Regions from separate parts of the Arthrobacter sp. NPDC056493 genome, predicted to be linked through region 1. Evidence: riboswitches for the same ligand, from Rfam matches in the RefSeq annotation. Region 1 holds a riboswitch; each other region holds the start of a gene.
What was found. A riboswitch is a leader RNA that binds a small molecule or an ion and turns the genes downstream of it on or off. The one in region 1 is predicted to bind thiamine pyrophosphate.
Positions count from the first base shown of each region.

Region 2: it holds a riboswitch for thiamine pyrophosphate, as region 1 does, so the genes downstream of both, ACFQ50_RS06585 (ECF transporter S component) here and thiC (phosphomethylpyrimidine synthase ThiC) in region 1, are expected to answer to the same signal.
Region 3: it holds a riboswitch for thiamine pyrophosphate, as region 1 does, so the genes downstream of both, thiO (glycine oxidase ThiO) here and thiC (phosphomethylpyrimidine synthase ThiC) in region 1, are expected to answer to the same signal.

Region 1 covers NZ_JBHTSL010000061.1:5,994-12,116, forward strand. The annotation lists gene ffh (signal recognition particle protein) at 1-344, shown strand, start outside; gene ACFQ50_RS19900 (alpha/beta fold hydrolase) at 401-1,135, shown strand; gene thiC (phosphomethylpyrimidine synthase ThiC) at 1,248-3,077, opposite strand; TPP riboswitch at 3,073-3,180, opposite strand; gene ACFQ50_RS19910 (amidohydrolase family protein) at 3,216-4,298, shown strand; gene ACFQ50_RS19915 (VOC family protein) at 4,377-5,252, shown strand; gene ACFQ50_RS19920 (hypothetical protein) at 5,358-5,792, shown strand; gene rpsP (30S ribosomal protein S16) at 6,004-6,123, shown strand, end outside.
Region 2 covers NZ_JBHTSL010000010.1:40,531-46,653, reverse strand. The annotation lists gene ACFQ50_RS06600 (GNAT family N-acetyltransferase) at 1-219, shown strand, start outside; gene ACFQ50_RS06595 (energy-coupling factor transporter transmembrane component T family protein) at 224-1,027, opposite strand; gene ACFQ50_RS06590 (ABC transporter ATP-binding protein) at 1,024-2,688, opposite strand; gene ACFQ50_RS06585 (ECF transporter S component) at 2,688-3,308, opposite strand; TPP riboswitch at 3,381-3,524, opposite strand; gene ACFQ50_RS06580 (heme-degrading domain-containing protein) at 3,644-4,195, shown strand; gene ACFQ50_RS06575 (DUF4235 domain-containing protein) at 4,253-4,516, shown strand; gene ACFQ50_RS06570 (helix-turn-helix domain-containing protein) at 4,532-4,738, opposite strand; gene ACFQ50_RS06565 (DUF2975 domain-containing protein) at 4,738-5,217, opposite strand; gene mnhG (monovalent cation/H(+) antiporter subunit G) at 5,309-5,725, opposite strand; gene ACFQ50_RS06555 (monovalent cation/H+ antiporter complex subunit F) at 5,715-5,993, opposite strand; gene ACFQ50_RS06550 (Na+/H+ antiporter subunit E) at 5,990-6,123, opposite strand, start outside.
Region 3 covers NZ_JBHTSL010000070.1:19,169-25,291, forward strand. The annotation lists gene ACFQ50_RS21325 (thiazole synthase) at 1-787, opposite strand, end outside; gene thiS (sulfur carrier protein ThiS) at 793-1,029, opposite strand; gene thiO (glycine oxidase ThiO) at 1,069-2,322, opposite strand; TPP riboswitch at 2,315-2,434, opposite strand; gene thiE (thiamine phosphate synthase) at 2,462-3,163, shown strand; gene ACFQ50_RS21345 (ferritin-like fold-containing protein) at 3,177-3,863, opposite strand; gene ACFQ50_RS21350 (RNB domain-containing ribonuclease) at 3,905-5,434, shown strand; gene ACFQ50_RS21355 (DEAD/DEAH box helicase) at 5,736-6,123, shown strand, end outside.

The sequences.
Region 1 (6,123 bases):
CGGGCGTGCACGTGTCCGAGGTCAACGGGCTGCTGGAACGCTTCGCCCAGGCCCAGAAGATGATGAAGAAGATGGCCCAGGGCGGCGGCATGCCGGGAATGCCCGGGATGCCCGGCATGGGCGCAGGCGGTGCCCGCAAGGGCGGCAAGAACGCGCCCAAGAAGAAGGCCCGCTCCGGCAATCCTGCCAAGGCGGCACAGGAGCTTCGCGAGGCGGAGGCCCGGCGGGCAGGGGCATCCAAGGCGGTGCCCACCGGAGCTGCCTTCGGCCAGCAGTCCGGCGACTTCGATCCGTCCCAGCTGAACCTGCCGAAGGGCTTCGACAAGTTCATGGGCGGCAATTAGGGCGCTCGGTCATGTCGGCCGGCGCCGATGTCAGACCGCTGCCATAAGGTTGGGTCATGTATAAGCAGCGGGTAGTGTTCGTGCACGGTGCCGGGAATTTCGGCTCAGCGGCGTGGCCGCGCCAGCACGGCATGGCCCTGCAGTACGACGCCCTGTTCCTGCGGCGCCACGGCTTTGACGCCGAGGCCGAACCGCTGGAGACCGACTTCGCCGAGGACGCCCGCATTGTGCTGCGGTCCCTGGCTGATGACGGCCGCGGGGCCGCCGGGGGCCATGTGGTGGCGCATTCGCAGGGCGCCATCGCCGCGATGATGGCCGCCGTCGAACGCCCGGACCTGGTCTTCTCGCTGACGCTCGTGGAACCGGCCTGCCTGTCGCTCACCGCAGAGTTGCCTGCCACCGCCGCGCACCGCGCCCTGATGGAGCCGCTGTTCGAGGTACGGCACCAGCTCGGCGATGACGACTACGAACGCGAGTTCCTGCGCCGCGCCTTCGCCGCTGACACACCGGAGCCCAGCACCCCCGAAGCGAAGCGCGCCGCGCGCCGGCTGCGCCTGCAGGCACCGCCGTGGCAGGCGCCGCTGCAGATCGTGCCGGGAGTACCCACCCTGGTCCTCACCGGCGGCTGGGAGCCGCTGTACGAGGAAATAGCCGGCTACCTGCGCGAGACCGGCGCCGTGCACCGCATCGCTGCGGGCGGGCACCGGCCGCACGACTCACCGGAAGGCGACCGCTACATTCGCGCGTTCATCGCCGAAGTCAGCCGCCGGGACCAGCCGAGGGCCTCCTGACGGACCCAGCGTCTGAGAGACACAGCGTCTGAGAGACACAGCGTCCTGACGGACGTTCCGGGAGCCCGCCCGGCCGGCCCCCAATGCCAGCCGGACAGAACCCGGGGAGCCGTTAGTTGCGCGCCGACTCCGGAAGCCGCAGCTCGGGCAGGTACACCTTTCCGCCCGCAGCGAGGAATTCCTGGCTCTTCTCGCGCATGCCCTCCGCCATTTCGGCGAGGGCGGCCTGGGCTTCGGCCGAGCCGTACTCGTTCCGGATGTCCTGGCTGATCCGCATGGAGCAGAACTTGGGCCCGCACATCGAGCAGAAGTGCGCTGTCTTGGCGGGTTCCGCCGGCAGCGTCTCGTCGTGGAAGGACTCGGCGGTCACCGGGTCGAGCGACAGCGCGAACTGGTCGCGCCACCGGAACTCGAACCGGGCCTTGGACAGTGCATCGTCCCGCTCGTTCGCGCCGGGGTGCCCCTTGGCGAGGTCGGCGGCGTGCGCGGCTATCTTGTATGTGATGACGCCCGTCTTCACGTCATCCTTGTTCGGCAGGCCCAGGTGTTCCTTCGGCGTGACGTAGCAGAGCATGGCCGTGCCGTAGCGGGCGATTTCGGTGGCGCCGATGGCCGAGGTGATGTGGTCGTAGCCGGGGGCCACGTCCGTGACCAGCGGGCCCAGCGTGTAGAAGGGCGCACCCTTGCAGAGTTCCTGCTGGCGCTCAACGTTTTCGCGCACCAGGTGGAACGGGATGTGACCCGGCCCCTCGACCATGACCTGCACGTCGTACTCCCAGGCTCGCTGGGTCAGCTCGGCCAGGGTGTCCAGTTCGGCGAACTGCGCGGCGTCGTTGGCGTCCGCCGTCGCGCCCGGCCGAAGACCGTCACCCAGCGAGAAGGCGACGTCGTACTTGGCGAAGATCTCGCAAAGCTCGTCGAAGTGGGTGTACAGGAAGTTTTCCTGGTGGTGGGCCAGGCACCAGCCGGCCATGATCGAACCACCGCGGGAGACGATGCCGGTGACGCGGTTCGCCGTGAGCGGCACGTAGCGCAGCAGCACGCCGGCGTGGATGGTCATGTAGTCCACACCCTGTTCGCACTGTTCGATGACGGTGTCGCGGAAGATTTCCCAGGTGAGCGCGTTCGCTTCGCCGTTGACCTTTTCCAGGGCCTGGTAAATCGGCACGGTGCCGATCGGCACGGGGGAGTTGCGGATGAGCCACTCACGCGTGGTGTGGATGTCGTCGCCCGTGGACAGGTCCATGACCGTGTCGGCGCCCCACTGGGTGGCCCACTGCAGCTTGTCCACCTCCTCCGCGATGGAGCTGGTGACGGCCGAGTTGCCGATGTTGGCGTTGATCTTCACCAGGAACGCCTTGCCGATGATCATCGGCTCGGATTCCGGGTGGTTGATGTTGGTGGGGATGATGGCCCGTCCGGCGGCGAGTTCGCTCCGGACCAGTTCCACATCGCAGTTTTCGCGGAGGGCCACGAAGCGCATTTCCGGGGTGATGACGCCCTGCCGTGCGTAATGCATCTGCGTGACGGTCTTGCCTTCCGCCGCACGGCGGGGCACCGGCCGGGCGCCCTTCCACTCGGCGGAAGCCGCGCCGCGGCGCACGGCTGACTTGCCGTCGTCGAGCAGGTTCCGTTCGCGTCCGTCGTACGGCTCCGTGTCTTCGCGTGCCGCAATCCATTCCGAGCGGAACGGCGCGAGGCCCACCACCGGATCGCTGCCCGGACCCGCCGTGCGGTAAACCCGTAGCGGTTCGTTCTGGTCGCCGTTCGGTGAAGGCTCAAGGGCGATTTCCGTTACCGGCACCCGCAGGCCCTCGCCTTCGAGATAGGCCAGTGAATGGGATTTCAGCGACTGCGTGACGCTGCCGGCAGCACTACCGGCGGCTTCACTTTGGGCCGCATCAATCTGGGCAGGGATCAGCTGTGATTTCTGGGTGCTCAATTTACTGCTCACTTCCTTCGCCGGCATTACCCGGACAGGTTCAACGGTCGCAGGCTGCGCCAGCCTGATCTCAGCCCCTGCAGGGGCCCCCGTGTGGTCGTAGACGAAGCTACCACAGCTGCGGCTTAGGCTGGTGTCATGGCGCACATCATCGAATTCAGCGGATCCGTGCTCACTGCGGCGGATGAGGAACGCCGCGGGCTCTGGTCCGTGGACGGGAAGCTGACGTTTGATCCGCCGGGCCAGCGGCCGGACGCCGTTCTTGACGGCTGGGTCCTGCCCGGTTTCGCGGACGCCCACTGCCACATCGGATTGGGCCCGGGCGGTGCTGTGGAAGACGACGTGGCCTACGCCCAGGCCGTGACGGACCGCAACGCCGGCACGCTGCTGGTCCGCGACGCCGGGGCCGCCAGCGACACCCGGTGGCTGCAGCAGCGGGCCGACACGCCGCGGATCATCCGGGCCGGCCGGCACGTTGCACGGTCCCGCCGGTACCTGAGGAACTTCGCCGTGGAGGTCGAGCCGGAGGGCCTCGTGGAGGCGGTGCGCAAGCAGGCGCGGGAAGGGGACGGCTGGGTCAAGCTCGTGGGGGACTGGATCGACCGGACCGCCGGCGACCTCGCGCCGTCGTTCCCTGCCGCGGCCGTGCGGGACGCCGTCCGGGCAGCCCACGACGAGGGGGCCAGGGTCACGGCGCACTGCTTCGGGGAGGACACCCTGGATGACATGCTGGACGCCGGCATCGACTGCATCGAGCACGCCACGGGCCTGCTGCCCAGGCACATTCCGCGGCTCGTCGAGCAGCAGGTGCCGATCGTGCCGACACTGATCAACATCGCCACCTTCCCGGACATCGCCGCGCAGGCAGAGCCGAAGTTTCCGCGGTATGCGGAGCACATGCGCTCACTGTGGACCCGCCGTCGGGAGCGCGTCCTCGAAGCGTATGAGGCCGGCGTCGAAATTTACGCGGGAACGGATGCCGGCAGCGTGATCCGCCACGGCCGCATCGCGGACGAAATCCTTGAACTTCACGCCGCCGGACTGCCCGCACCGGCGGCGCTGGACGCGGCATGCTGGCGGGCGCGCCGCTGGCTGGGAGCCGACGGCCTGGCGGAAGGGGCGGCCGCGGACGTGGTGGTCTGCCGGGAGGACCCGCGCACCGTGCCGGAGACCATCCGCAGCCTCACGAATGTGGTGCTCCGGGGAAAGATCGTGCATTAGGAATAAATTGAAGCTTCAAGTAATTTAGAGATGTAGAGGCTGCCGAAACCCGGTGGTCCGGACATTCGGGAGTATTCAATGACAGCAGCAGACAGCAGCCAGGACTTGCTTCCTGCCAACCTCACCATGGGCACCGTCATGCTCAAGGTGGGCGACATGAAGCTCATGACCGATTACTACCAGCGCGCCCTCGGCCTCGACGTCGTCGCCGAGCAGGACGGCGGCCTCTACCTCGGCCGGCTCAAGACGCCCCTGGTGCACCTCGCGCCCGCTCCGGGCCTCAACATTCCCGGCCGGGGCGAGGCCGGCCTCTTCCACACAGCGCTCCTGTTCGAGGACCAGTCCTCGCTGGCCGCCACCATTGCCAGCGCGGCCCAGTACGAGCCGCAGGCCTTCGTGGGCAGCGCCGACCATCTGGTGAGCGAGGCCTTCTATTTCACCGACCCGGAAGGCAACGGGATCGAACTCTACTGGGACCGCCCGCGCGAGGCCTGGTCCTGGGACGGCAAGAACGTAGTCATGGACAGCCTGGCGCTGCCGCCGCAAAAGTACCTCCAGGACCACCTCACGCAGGAGTCTGTGGAAGGCCAGCGAGGCACCGACGCAGGCGTGGGCCACGTTCACCTGCAGGTGGGTGACGTGCAGTCAGCCCATGACTTCTACGTCGGCACCCTGGGATTCGAAAAGACGGCCGGCTGGCACGGCCAGGCGCTCTTTGTGTCGGCCGGCGGCTACCACCACCACATGGCCATGAATGTCTGGAACAGCCGTGGGGCGGGCCCGCGCCGCGACACCCTCGGCCTCGGTGAGGTCCTGATCGAAGTCCCGTCGGGGGACGACGTCGGCGCCCTCGCCGACCGCCTTAAGGTCGCCGGAGTCGAATCGCACCACACCGGCGCCGAGCTCCGGTTTCAGGATCCGTGGCGCAACCGCCTCCGCGTCGCCGTTCGATAACCAGCGCGCTAAGCCCGGCGAACCCGGTTGGGTTAGGCTGACATTCGAAGAGCCCCGGCGCCGCCGCTGCCGGGCGCGCACCGCCGACGGAATGAGGACGAATCCATGGGCTTCACCGAACTGTTTGTCGCCACCCACAATGACGCCCTCAAGCGTGCGGAGGCGCTGGAAGGCGGCGCCGCCGCCGGAGACGGCATCCGGATTGCCGGCATCAGTGATTTTGAGATCGAACAGCTTGGCGACCTCGCCGGTGCCGCGGTCCACGCCGCGGGCGCGGACTACGAACTGGCCATGGTTGACGTGGCAAGCGATTCACTGCTCGGCGTGCCGGCGGCGATGGTCCGGGCGCTGGCTGAGCTCCTCACGTATGAATCCGAGGGTGAGGGCAACGTTCTGGATGAGGTGGCCGAGCGCTGGGCCGCCGAGGACGACATGCCCTTTGGCGCCGGGGAAGCCAGGAACTACGTCCAGCAGCTGGCAGAGCTTGCCGGCACCGTGGAAGAAGGCAGCAGGACCGGCCTCTATGTCTGGTCTTCCTAGCGCAGCCTGCATTTCCGGGCACCAGCCAGACTCCGTCCGCATGTCAAGTCGAAATAACGCGGACGATCTGGCACAATAGACAGGTACTCGATCTGCGTGGCCCCTCTCTCCGCGTCCGGATCCTGTCCTTTTCGAACCCCCAAGTACGGCCCGCCCCACGGGTGCAGAACGCGGGTTCAACCCCGTTTCAGAAACAGGAGTGACCACAAAAGTGGCCGTAAAGATTCGCCTTAAGCGCTTCGGTAAGATGCGCGCACCGTACTACCGCATCGTTGTCGCCGATTCGCGCACCAAGCGTGATGGCCGTGCCATCGAAGAGATCGGCAAGTAC
Region 2 (6,123 bases), on a different contig from region 1:
ATCTATCTCCTCGCCTCCCACCATGGCAGGGGGCTGGGCCAGGCATTGCTCGACGCCGCGATCGGGAACGAACCGGCTGGGCTGTGGGTCGCCGAGGACAACCCGCGCGCCCAGGCCTTCTACCGGCGCAACGGCTTCGTGTTCACCGGCGCCAGGGACACGATCGAGGACTGGGAAGGGCTGGCCGAGGTCCGGATGGCGCGGCCGGGACGGCCATAGGCTCCTAGGAGCCCTCCAGCCACACCATGTGCCAAGTGCCGGCCCAGAGCGCGGCAGCCACGGCGCTGGCGGCTATGAGCACCCCGCCCAGCACCACCCAGACGTCCAGCACACTGTAGGTGGACACGCGCGCCCAGGTCCGGCTGGCTCCGCCGAATCCGCGGGCCTCCATGGTCACGGCAAGCCGGGTGGCGCGGCGGATGGCCTGGACGAGGAGGCCGAAGCTCTGCCCCAGGGTGGCGCGCATCCGCTGCCAGGGGTTCCCGCGCGATCCGACGCCGCGGGCGCGCCGGGCCATGCCGATGGTCTGCCATTCCTCGGCCATCAGCCCGACCAGCCGCATCGCCGCCAGGGTACCCAGCACGAAACGGTGCGGCAGCCGCGCCTTCTGCGCGAGGGCGTCAGCCAGGTCGGTGGGGTCGGTGCAGCTCATCAGCAGCACCGCGGGCAGGGCGATGGCCAGGCCCCGCAGCAGGAAACCCAGCCCCAGCTGAAGGGAACCTTCGCTCATGGACCAGAGTCCGACGTCGAGCAGTATGCTTCCGCTGTCCGGCGCCAGGATGGAGGTGCTCCAGCCGCCCACGGCGGCAGCCAGGATCAGCGGCCACCCGCGCTGCCAAAGCAGTGAAATCGTCAACCCGGCCAGCGGAAAGACCAGCAGCTCGCACACGAGCGCCACCGAGGCGGACATCCAGTCGATGGACAGCGCCAGGGCAAAGGTGACCAGGAAGACCGCGGCGAATTTGGCCAGCGGATTGGCGCGGGTCAGCACCGCGCGGTTTCCGGCGAGTGTCAGTGCTTCCCTCATGTCGTCGCCTGTTCTGCTGCCGGCCCGGCTGGTCTGGACCCGACGGGTCCGGGTCCGGGCCTGCTGCCGGAGCCCAGCCGCAGCTCGGTGCCGCCGAGCACGTGGGTGAACTCCTCGTCGTGGGTCACGGACACCACGGCCGTGCCGGCGTCGAGCAGTTCGGAAAGGAACGAGGCAAGCTCCGCCCAGGTGTTGGCGTCCTGGCCGAAGGTGGGCTCGTCCAGGACCAGCACCTGCGGGTGCGCGGCCAGGACGGTGGCAACAGAGAGCCGGCGTTTCTCGCCGCCGGACAGGGTGTACGGGTTGGCGTCCACCAGATGGGTGAGCCGCAGGCGCTCCAGCAGCTCGTCGACGCGCTCTTCACCGTGGCCCAGATGGCGCGGCCCGAAGAGCAGCTCGTCCAGGACGCGGCCGGTAACGAACTGGTGCTCGGGCTCCTGGAATACCGTGCCGATCCGGGAGATCAGCTGCTCGGCCTTCCACTTGTAAGGGTCGATGCCCGCGCCGGCGCTCAGCTCAACGGTCGCGGAGACCTTGCCGTCCACGGCCGGCAGCAGCCCGGCGAGGGTCAGCGCAAAGGTGGACTTGCCGGCGCCGTTGGGACCGGTGACGGTCAGCGCCTCACCGGCCCGGACGTGCGCCGTGACGTCCCGCAGAACCGGCTCGGGCGGCACGGAGCGGAAGCCGCGGCGCCGGGGTCGTTCCCGCGAGACGGCGAGCTTTTCAGTGGCCAGAAGTAATTGGCCAGTGGCAAGCCCGCCGGCACTCCCGGAGGCTGGCGCAAGACCGGAGACCCGCAGAACGGTCCCGGCGGAACGGCGCCGCGTTTCGGGAATGTAGCCCGGGACCCACACGCCGGCGGCGGTGAGCATCCCGCGGGCCTGTTCGAGGACCTCGTCCGGCGTCCCGTCGATCAGTACCGCGCCATTCGTGGCGGACCCCGGCTGCAGCACCACAATGCGGTCCACCAGGTCTTTCCACGCGGCAACCCGGTGCTCCACGACCACCAGGGTGGCTCCGGTCTTGTCGAGGCAGCGGCCCACGGCGTCCCGTACTTCCAGGACGCCTGCGGGGTCGAGGTTCGCGGTCGGCTCGTCCAGCAGGATCAGTCCCGGACGCATCGCCAGGATGCCTGCAAGCGCCAGGCGCTGCTTCTGGCCGCCGGACAGGACCGACGTCGGGTGGTTCAGCGGCAGGTGGGACAGTCCGACGTCGTCCAGTGCCTCGTGCACGCGGCGCCAGATCTCGTCGCGGGGTACGGAGAGGTTTTCGGCGCCGAAGGCGACGTCGTCGCCCAGCCGGGAAAGGACCACCTGGGTTTCCGGATCCTGCTGCATGAGGCCGGCGCGGCCGCGCTGTGCACGCGGCGGTGCTCCGTCGATGAGCAGCTCACCGCTCTCGTCAGCATCGTCGCGGTCGGTTGCACCGCCGTCGTCCGCCGGGCTGCCGCCCGAGTCACTGTCCCCCAGCACACCGGCCAGGGCGTGCAGCAGCGTGGACTTGCCGGCCCCGGACGGGCCCAGCAGCAGGACCCGTTCGCCGGGCCGGATGTCCAGGTCCAGGGCGTGGACGGCGGGTTTGGTGCGGCCAGCGTGGCGCCAGCCCCAGCCGCGGGCGTGTACCGCGGCGGGGCGGACGCCGCCGTCGTGTTGTCCGGGCATTAGGAGAAGACGGGCTCCGTGGCTGCCTTGCGGGACGCGAAGGAACTCAGTACGCCGGTCTTGGCCAGGCCGCGGGTGGCGATCCAGGACAGGGCACCGGCGATGACCGCCCCGGAGATGGCACAGAACACGATGTACGCGAGCTTGTCGCCGGAGGTGTAGGCGATGTTCCAGCCCCACGGGGCGAAGGAGTCGTTCAGGCCGCAGAACAGGCCCGCGCCGGCACCCGCAAGCAGCGAAGCCGGGAGGCTGAACTTCCGGTACACCAGGGCGGCGAACACGAGCTCCGCGCCCAGGCCCTGGAGGACACCGGAGATCAGCACCGTGGTGCCGTACTGCGAGCCCATGATGAGCTCGCCGGTGGCCGCCACCGTTTCGCAGAACAGGGCCGCGCCGGGCTTGCGGATGATGAGCATGCCCAGCACCGCCGGGATCATCCAGCCGCCGGCGTACAGGCCGCTCAGGGGCGGGTAGACGGCGTTGACGGGGGTGGAGATGAGGTTGGCGCCCTGGGACCAGGCCCAGAAGATCACGCCGCCGGCAACGGCGATGAGCGCCGCTACCACGATGTCCGCCACGCGCCAGTTGTAACTGGTCTTCTTGATTGCTGCAGTTGTCATAATGGTCCTCCTGAGGAACAGGAGGGGAAAGCGTTCCCCCGGCTGCCGGTGGCTGGGCCACCTGCTGCCGGGCGCTCTGAGAACTCGACTCCCTTGCGCCGGTACTAGCCGGATCAGGTTCGAGGGTCTGCGGCTGTCCGCACTCTCAGCGCCCATCCACGGTTGCGCTGGCAACTGCCTTTGCATCCCGACGGCGGCGCTCCCCTGTCGTGATAAATCTGCCCTTGTGGGCTGGTCCAGTTTACACCTCGGCGGGCCCGGAATCCCGGGGCCGCCGTCACAATCCAGAAGTCTTGCCGCACCGCCGGAACAGCCGCCCGGAGTACATTGGGGCCATGACGCTACAGGACTCCGGCAGCGCTGCCCTGCCCGCCTTTGACCCCGATTCCGCCGAGGACCAGCCGGCGGGATCCCTGGCAGCCCTGATCGGTCAGATCGAGGGTGAAATCGCCGAACTGCAGTTCCCGAGGTTCAGCAAGGACGATGCCCTGGCGCTCGGCCTGGAACTGGTTGAACGCGGCAAGGAGGACCGGCTGCCCATCGCCATCGATATCACCAAGGGCCAACAGGTCCTGTTCCACGTGGCACTCGAGGGTGCCACCCCGGACAACGAGGGCTGGGTCCGGGCCAAGCAGCGGACTGCCGTGCGCTATGAGGAGCCGTCGCTGCTGGTGGGTCTTCGCGGCAGGGCAGGCGGCGGACGGATCGAGGAGAACGCCTGGTTCGACCAGTCCACCTACGCTGCCCACGGCGGAGCCTTCCCCATCTATGTTCGGGATGTGGGAGTGGTGGCCGTGGTCACGGTCTCCGGGCTGCCGCAGAAAGCGGACCACGACCTCGTGGTGCAGGCATTGCGGGAAATCCACCGGTCCATGCGGCAGGGCTAGCGTTTGATGCGGATAGGCTAGGGAAAGACCAGTGTTCACCACGCGAGGAGTTCCGGAATGAGTCTCTTGATCAAACTGCTTGGCACGGGCATCAGCCTGCTGGCAGGGTTCGCCGGCACCAGGGCCGTCGATACCATCTGGGAAAAGGTCACGGGGCAGAAGCCTCCCAAGGGTGACAAGGACGATGTCCCCACGACGCTGCGCACAGCCCTGACATTTGCCCTCGTCTCCGCGTCGGTCAGCGCGGTCATCCAGGTACTGGCCAACCGCGGCACCCAGCGGGCCATCACCCGGTTCGCCAAGACCCAGGACATCGTCTAGGCACCGGCCCACCCGTCAGTCCTCGACCCACTCGAGCAGGTCGCCGGGCTGGCAGCGGAGCACCCTGCACATCGCCTCCAGCGTGCTGAAGCGCACGGCCTTGGCCCGCCCGTTCTTCAGCACGGCCACATTTGCCGGCGTGAGCCCGACCCGGTCGGCGAACTCCCCCACGCTCATCTTTCGTTTGGCCAGTTCGACGTCGATGCGCACCACGATGGGCATCAGATCACTGCTTCCATGTCGGTCCGCAGTGCCGTGGCCTGCCGCAGCAGCGCGCGCATCACCACCATGAGCAGCCCGATGACGGCGCCGCCGACCAGCATCAGCGTCAGCAGCATGGGCACCCCGGGATCATCCGCGTTCAGCACGATGAAGACGAAGACGCCGGCCAGGAGGATCCACGCGGTGAGCACTGCCCACACGATTGCGTCCACCCAGGCCAGGGCCGCCTTGCTGAAGATGCGGTCCCGCCTGACCATGGTGAGCAGTTTCCAGGTGCTCACGATCACCACCTGCACGCAGGCCACCTCCACCACGGCGAAGACCGTCAGCGGCCACCTCAGATACGCATCGGCCGGATTCTGCTCCGCCATGTAGGCAAATTGCCCGGGCAGGGACAGGGTCTGGAACACCACCAGCAGGCCGAAGGCCATGACCAGCAGGACCCGAAGCGCGGTGACCGCCAGGTTTGTCATATTCATGGATCGAGTATCGCTGTTTTACTATCGAATTTCAATCGACTACGACGGCGGGTACCCGCGTCCCTGCTTTCGACGGGCTCAACCAGCGGACTTAGCCGGCGGTGCGGTTACCGCCGTCGTCCCCTTCCGATTCCCGGGCCGCCTTGGCGGCCTTCACCACCACGGCCTCCAGCTCGTCGGTGCTGAGCAGCTCCTTATGGAGGTGCTTGGTGCGGTAGCCGGCGCGTCCCACCATATGGGCAGAGACCGGCACCGTGAGCAGCTGGAAGATCCATGCCACCAGCAGCACCGGCCACACCCACCACGTGCGCAGTTGCAGCCCCACCGCCGCCAGCAGCAGGAACAGACCAAGCACCTGGGGCTTCGTGGCGGCGTGCATGCGGCTCATCAGGTCCGGGAAGCGGAGCAGGCCGATGGCGGCGGCCAGGGACATCAGCGCGCCCACCACCATGAACACAGCCGAAACAGCGTCGATCACGGCATCCACGGCGTTCGGTTCAGGACTCATTGGGCTGCTCCCGCCGGTCTGCCACGAAACGGGCCACTGTTACCGAGCCGATGAACCCGATCACGGACACGGCCACCACCAGCATCAGGTTGTTCAGGTGCCGGTTCACGGCCATGTCGATGCACAGGGCCGCGCCGAGGATGGCCAGCAGCACGTCCGCCGCGAGGACCCGGTCCAGCAGTGACGGGCCGCGGGCGATGCGGATGATCGCACCCGCCGCCGCGAGGGCCAGCGCCACAGCCGTGACGGTGAGGACCAGCTCCATCATGCGCCTACCTCCTGCTTCAGTGCGGCAAGCTCTTCCTTCGTTCCCATGATCCGGATGAGCCCCGCCTCGGTGTCGCGGACTTCCTTGCGCAGTTTGAGGACATCCTCCCCGTTCCGGACGTTCAGTCCGT
Region 3 (6,123 bases), on a different contig from region 1:
ACTCCGCCCGGCCCTCCATGGCCGACGAGGCCAGGGCATGCTCACGGCGCGGGATACGCCCGGCCGCACGCGCCAGCCTACCCGCGACGACTGCGTGTTTGAAGGCCCCGGCCATGAGTGCCGGGTTCTGCGCCCGGGTGACGGCGGTGGCCAGCAGTACGGCGTCGCAGCCCAGTTCCATGGCCAGTGCCGCGTCCGAGGCCGTACCGATTCCTGCATCCAGGACCACGGGGACAGACGCCCGCGACACGATCAGCTCGATGTTGTGCGGATTGAGGATGCCCAGGCCTGTGCCGATCGGTGCTCCCAGCGGCATGACGGCGGAGGCCCCCAGGTTCTCGAGCCGGAGTGCCAGGACGGGGTCGTCGTTGGTGTAGGCGAAGACTTTGAAGCCCCGGTTGACCAGCTGCTCTGTGGCGTCCACGAGCTCCACGGCGTCCGGCAGCAGCGTGTGCTCGTCCGCGATGACCTCGAGCTTGACCCAGTCGGTCTCCAGGGCTTCACGGGCCAGCTCGGCCGTCATGACGGCATCCCGGGCCGTGAAGCAGCCGGCGGTGTTGGGGAGCACGCGGATGTTGTGGTCCACCAGCAGCTGGAAGAGCGAGCCCGTTTCCGCAGGCGAATAGCGCCGCATTGCAACTGTGGTCAGCTGGGTGCCGGACGCGACCAGCGCTGAGCCGAGACCGTCCAGGCTCGGAGCCCCTCCGGTGCCCATGATGAGCCGCGATGTCAGTTCCACCCCGTCAATGACCAGGCTGTCTGCTGTTTCAATCAATGTTTCTGCCATCGTGCTCACCCTCCTTGGACTGCCGTGACTAGTTCGATCTCGTCGCCCTCGGCGAGGGCGGTGCTGTACCACTGGCTGCGGGGCACGACGGCTGCATTGCGCGCCACCGCCACACCGAGTCGCTGGCCGTCGGCGGCCTGCCCGTTGGCGGACAGGCGCCGCCCCGTGATCTGGCTGACGAGCGAGGTGACCGAGGCGCCCTCGCCCACAACCTGATCTATGCCGTTCAGAGTGATGTTCATGCTGGTTCCTTGTTTGGGTCAAATGTGACGTGGATCAAATCAGGCGGGGCTCAAATGTGACAGTGCTGCCACCGGGTCCGGGAGCCCGGGGGAAAACCGGCCCGGCAGGAAGTGGGCCCAGCGCGGGTCCGGAATGCCGTCCATGAGCTGGCGGCAGATCGCTGCCGCCGCCGGGGTCAGCAGGACGCCGTGGCGGAAAAACCCGGTGGCAATGATGAGGCCGGCCACGTCCGTCCCGGGCCCCTGCCCGCGGGCCGGCACCCGGCCGAGCAGCGGCGCGTTGTCGGGTGTGCCCGGCCGCGCCCGCGCGGTGGCTTCGAGGAGCTCGAGCTCGGCGACTGCCGGCAGCAGGACCTGTGCGTCGCGCAGCAACTGGTAGACACCGCCGGCGCTGGTGCCCGGCACGCCGTCCTCGCGCTGCGTGGCGCCGACCACCACCGTGCCGTCCTGGCGCGGCACGATGTAGACCGGAACGCCCCGCACCATACCGCGGACTGTTGCGGTGAGCAGGGGCTGCAGGTGTCCGGGGACCCTGAGCCTGAGGATGTCCCCGTAGACCGGGCGCAGCGGCAGCTGCAGTCCCTCCGGCAGGTTCTGCAGCTGCGCCGCGGCCAGGCCGTTGGCCACCACCGTCTCAGTGGCCCTGACGGTGCCGCCGCCGGCCAGCCGGACCCCGCAGACCCTCCCGCCGTCCCAGAGCAGGCCGGCGGCGTGCTCGCGCACGGCGTAGCCGTCCGCTGCCGCGATCTCCTGGCCATGGCCGGCCAGCTCCGCAGCAACCGCGCGGACCAGCCTGCGGGGATCCACCTGATGGTCTGCCGGGATGTCCAGGGCACAGGAGATCCCGGGGCTGAGCAGCGGCTCCCGTGACCGTGCCTCACGGATGGTCAGCGGTTCAACCTCCAGGCCGTGGGTCCGCTGCACGTCCCGCAGGTCCATCAGGGCGCGCCGGTCGGCGGGACCGGCACCCACCGCAAGGGTCGGCGTCGTCAGGTATCCCGCGTCTTCGCCGGCGCTGAGCGTGGCGGCAAACTCCGGCCACCTGGCGGAGGACTCCAGCATCAGCTCCAGGAGCCCTTCCTCCTGGTAATGCAGTTCGCTGACCGGAGCGAGCATGCCGGCCGCGGCCCAGCTTGCACCGCTGCCGGGCGCTTCATCGATGAGTACCACCGACCGGCCCGAGCGCCGTGCCTCCCAGGCGATGCCGTGGCCCACCACGCCGCCGCCGACGACGGCGACATCTGCCTCAAGACTGGTGGCGGCACATTCCGCGCCACTGATGTCAGGGTTCATGAAAATCCTTCCCTACGCCGGTACTAACCGGATCAGGTCAAGCGGTCGGCTCTGACGCCCTCTCAGCCCTGCGCCTTTTATGACAGCAGTAACGGCTCCCGCGGTACCTGCCCAGTTTAGAGGAACTAAGGTGGTTGCCATGACCCAGCACTCTGCCCACACCGCCGCCCGCCTGTACCTCTGCACCGACGCCCGCAAGGACCGCGGCGACTTTGCGGACTTCGTGGACGCGGCGTTTGCCGGCGGCGTGGACATCATCCAGTTGCGGGACAAGAGCATCGAAGCGGCCGAGGAACTTGAGCTGCTGGAAATCGTCCATGCCGCCGCCCGCAAACACGGACGGCTCTGGGCCGTGAACGACCGTGCCGATATCGCGTCCATCGCCGGCGCTCCGGTGTTCCACATCGGCCAGAAGGACCTGCCGTTGCGCGCCGCCCGGAAGCTGCTGCACGACGCCACCGTGATCGGGCTGTCCACGCACAGCACGGATCAGGTGGACGCCGCCGTCGCCGCCGCCCACGGGCGCAGCGGCCTGGACTATTTCTGCGTGGGTCCGGTGTGGGCCACGCCCACCAAGCCCGGGCGCGCCGCCGTCGGGCTCGATCTGCTGCGCTACGCAGCGGAGGCTGTCCGCACCGCGAACGAGGAACGGGTCGGCGGCCTGCTGCTGCCCTGGTTCGCGATCGGCGGGATCGACCGCACGAATGTGGAGCAGGTCCTGGCGGCCGGAGCCAGCCGGATCGTCGTCGTGCGCGCCATCACCGAGGCGGCAGACCCCACGGCCGCTGCGGAAGAACTGCTCGACGCCCTGGACGCAACGGCGCCGGCAGCCGTTTCCTAGGCGGAGAAACCGCTTAGCCGCTCAGTCCCAGCTGGACCATCCGCCGGGAATGGTGTTCCGCGACGTCGGCAGTGATGCCCCGCACCAGCTCCCGTGCGGTGGCGTCCGTGGCACCGGGTTCCGCCTCGACAAACAGCGCGCTCAGAAAGGCGTTTTCGTGGCCCACACGCTGGGCCTGCGTGATCGCTTCGCCCAGGAGCCGGCGGCCCCACAGCGCAAGCCTGGACGCGAGGCGGGGGTCGTCCGCCAGCGCTCCCCTGAGCCGCTCCCGGAGCACGGCCGTGGCCTCTTCCGACGACTGGATCTGCTGGATGACATCCCGCGTTCCGGCATCCACGAACCGGGCCACCGCCCGGTAGAAATCGGCGGACACGGTGTCCACCACGTACGCCTTCATGAGGGACTCGTACCAGTCCGCCGGGCGGGTCCGTTCGTGGAAATGGTCCACGGCCAACTGGAACGGCAACATCGCATCTTCGACGTCGACGCCCATCTCCGCCAGCTTGGCGCTCACCAGCTCGTAGTGCTGGAATTCGATGACGGCGATCCTGCCGAGCACGGCCCGGTCGTGCAGCGTGGGCGAGTAACGGGCGTCGGAGGACAGCCGTTCGAACGCGGACAGTTCGCCGTACGCCATCACGCCGAACAGGTCTGCGACAAAACGGTCGTAGCGAGCGGTGCCAGCCGAGGATGTGCCCATAATCCAAGACTAACGGCGCAATTCGGGCTAACCTGATTTTCGTGTCACATCATCGGCTCTCGCCCAGCGTCCACGAGCAGACCAACGCGCTCGCGGATGCCCTGAGCGCGCTGCGGACGGAACTGGAGCTTCCGGGGGAATTCCCCGAGAACGTGCTCAAGGAAGCCGAAGCCGCCGTGGCCAGCCGGGACTTCCCGGCCCTGGACCTGACCGGTGTGGAGTTCCTGACCATCGATCCGCCGTCGTCCACCGACCTTGACCAGGCGCTGTTCATCGAGCGCCGCGGCGAGGGCTACCGGATCCTTTATGCCATCGCCGACGTTCCGTCCTTCGTGCATCCGGGCGGCGCCCTCGATGCCGAGACCCGCCGCCGCGGGCAGACCTTCTACGCCCCCGACGGCCGGATTCCGCTGCATCCGGAGGTCATCAGCGAAAACGCCGGCAGCCTGCTGGCGGGGCAGCTGTGCTCCGCCTTCGTCTGGGAATTTGAACTCGACGCCGCCGCCGAAGTGGTGTCCGTCGTGGTGCGCCGGGCCTCCGTGCGCAGCCGGGCCAAGCTCAACTACAAGGGCGTCCAGGCGGACCTGGATGCCGGCACGGCCCCTCCCATGCTGCAGCTGCTGCGCGAGGTGGGGCGCAAGCGCGTGGACCTGGAGCGGGCCCGCGGCGGGGCCAGCCTGAACATGCCGGAGCAGGAGATCGTCCAGCTTCCCGACGGCGGCTACCGGATCGTGGCGGTCCCCCAGCTTCCGGTGGAGGACTGGAACGCCCAGATTTCGCTGATGACCGGGATGGCCGCCGCCTCGCTGATGCTCAACGGCAAGGTGGGCATCCTGCGCACCATGCCGGCCCCGGATGAACGCTCGCTCAGCCATTTCAAGCGCCAGACCGCCGCGCTGGGCAAACCGTGGGACGGGGAGGAAACCTACGGCGAGTACCTGCGCACCCTCGACCCCACCGACCACCGGCAACTGGCCATCCTCCATTCGGCCGGCATGCTCTTCCGCGGAGCCGCGTACACGCATTTCGACGGAACCGTTCCGGAGGACGCCGTCCAGTCAGCCATCGGCACGGCGTATGCGCACACCACCGCGCCGCTGCGCCGCCTCGTTGACCGTTTCGTTTTGGTCATCTGCGAGGCGCTGAGCAACAACCGGCCGGTGCCGGCCTGGGCCCGCCAGGCGCTTCCCTCGCTGCCGGAAATCATGGCGTACTCGGACCAGCTGGCAGCGCGGATGGAACGCCTTGCCCTGGACACAGTGGAAGCCGCGCTGCTGATCAACCACATCGGACAGGAATTCGATGCCGTGGTGATCTCCGGGTCAAAGCCGGCCAAAAACGGGAACGGCAACGGGAACGGCACAGGAAACGGCCACGGGAACGGCAACAACGGCAAGGGGCTGAACGGCAAGGGGACCAACGGATCAGGCCCGTCCGGGGTGGTCCAGATCGCCGAACCGGCCGTGACAGCCAGGTGCGAGGGAGAAATGGAGCCCGGCACCAGGGTCCGGGTCCGGCTCATCTCCTCGGACATCATCACCCGGGAAATCCACCTCGAGCTCGTCGACTGATCCGCGCAGGGCCCCCGCCACGGCCCCTGCGGCGGCCTGAGTCAAGGAAAACACGGGTTTGCCAGTAGACTGGGTGGGTAGTAATGGATGCCCGGTCGTTGATTTCCTTGATTTGAATTCAACAAGCCCGCCCCTACGCGATCTTGAGTCACACCCGCCGGTCCCCAGTGCCGGCAATTAGATAGCCCGCGATCGGCTTCCACTGGAATTGCTTGCGCGCCTGAGCGTGCTCCGGAACGGCCCCGCGCCCGCCCCGTTGAGCAGGCGGCGCCAATGCCTAAATGAATAAGGAAACTCCCCTGTGAGTGAATTGCATACCCACCAGCTACTCTCCGACGACACCGGCACCGAGACCATCGAGCCGGAAGAGACCATCATCTCGGACGAGAAGCCGCACGAAATAGCCGAAAAGTCGTTCGCCGACTTCGACGTCCGCGCCGACATCGTCGAGTCTCTGGCGGACGCCGGCATCACACACCCCTTCCCCATCCAGGCCATGACGCTCCCTGTCGCATTGTCCGGCCACGACATCATCGGCCAGGCGAAGACCGGCACGGGCAAGACCCTCGGCTTCGGCATCCCGGCCCTGCAGCGCGTGGTTGGCCGGGATGACGCCGGCTTCGACAAGCTGCCAGCGCCCGGCGCCCCGCAGGCCATGGTGATCGTTCCCACCCGCGAACTTGCCGTCC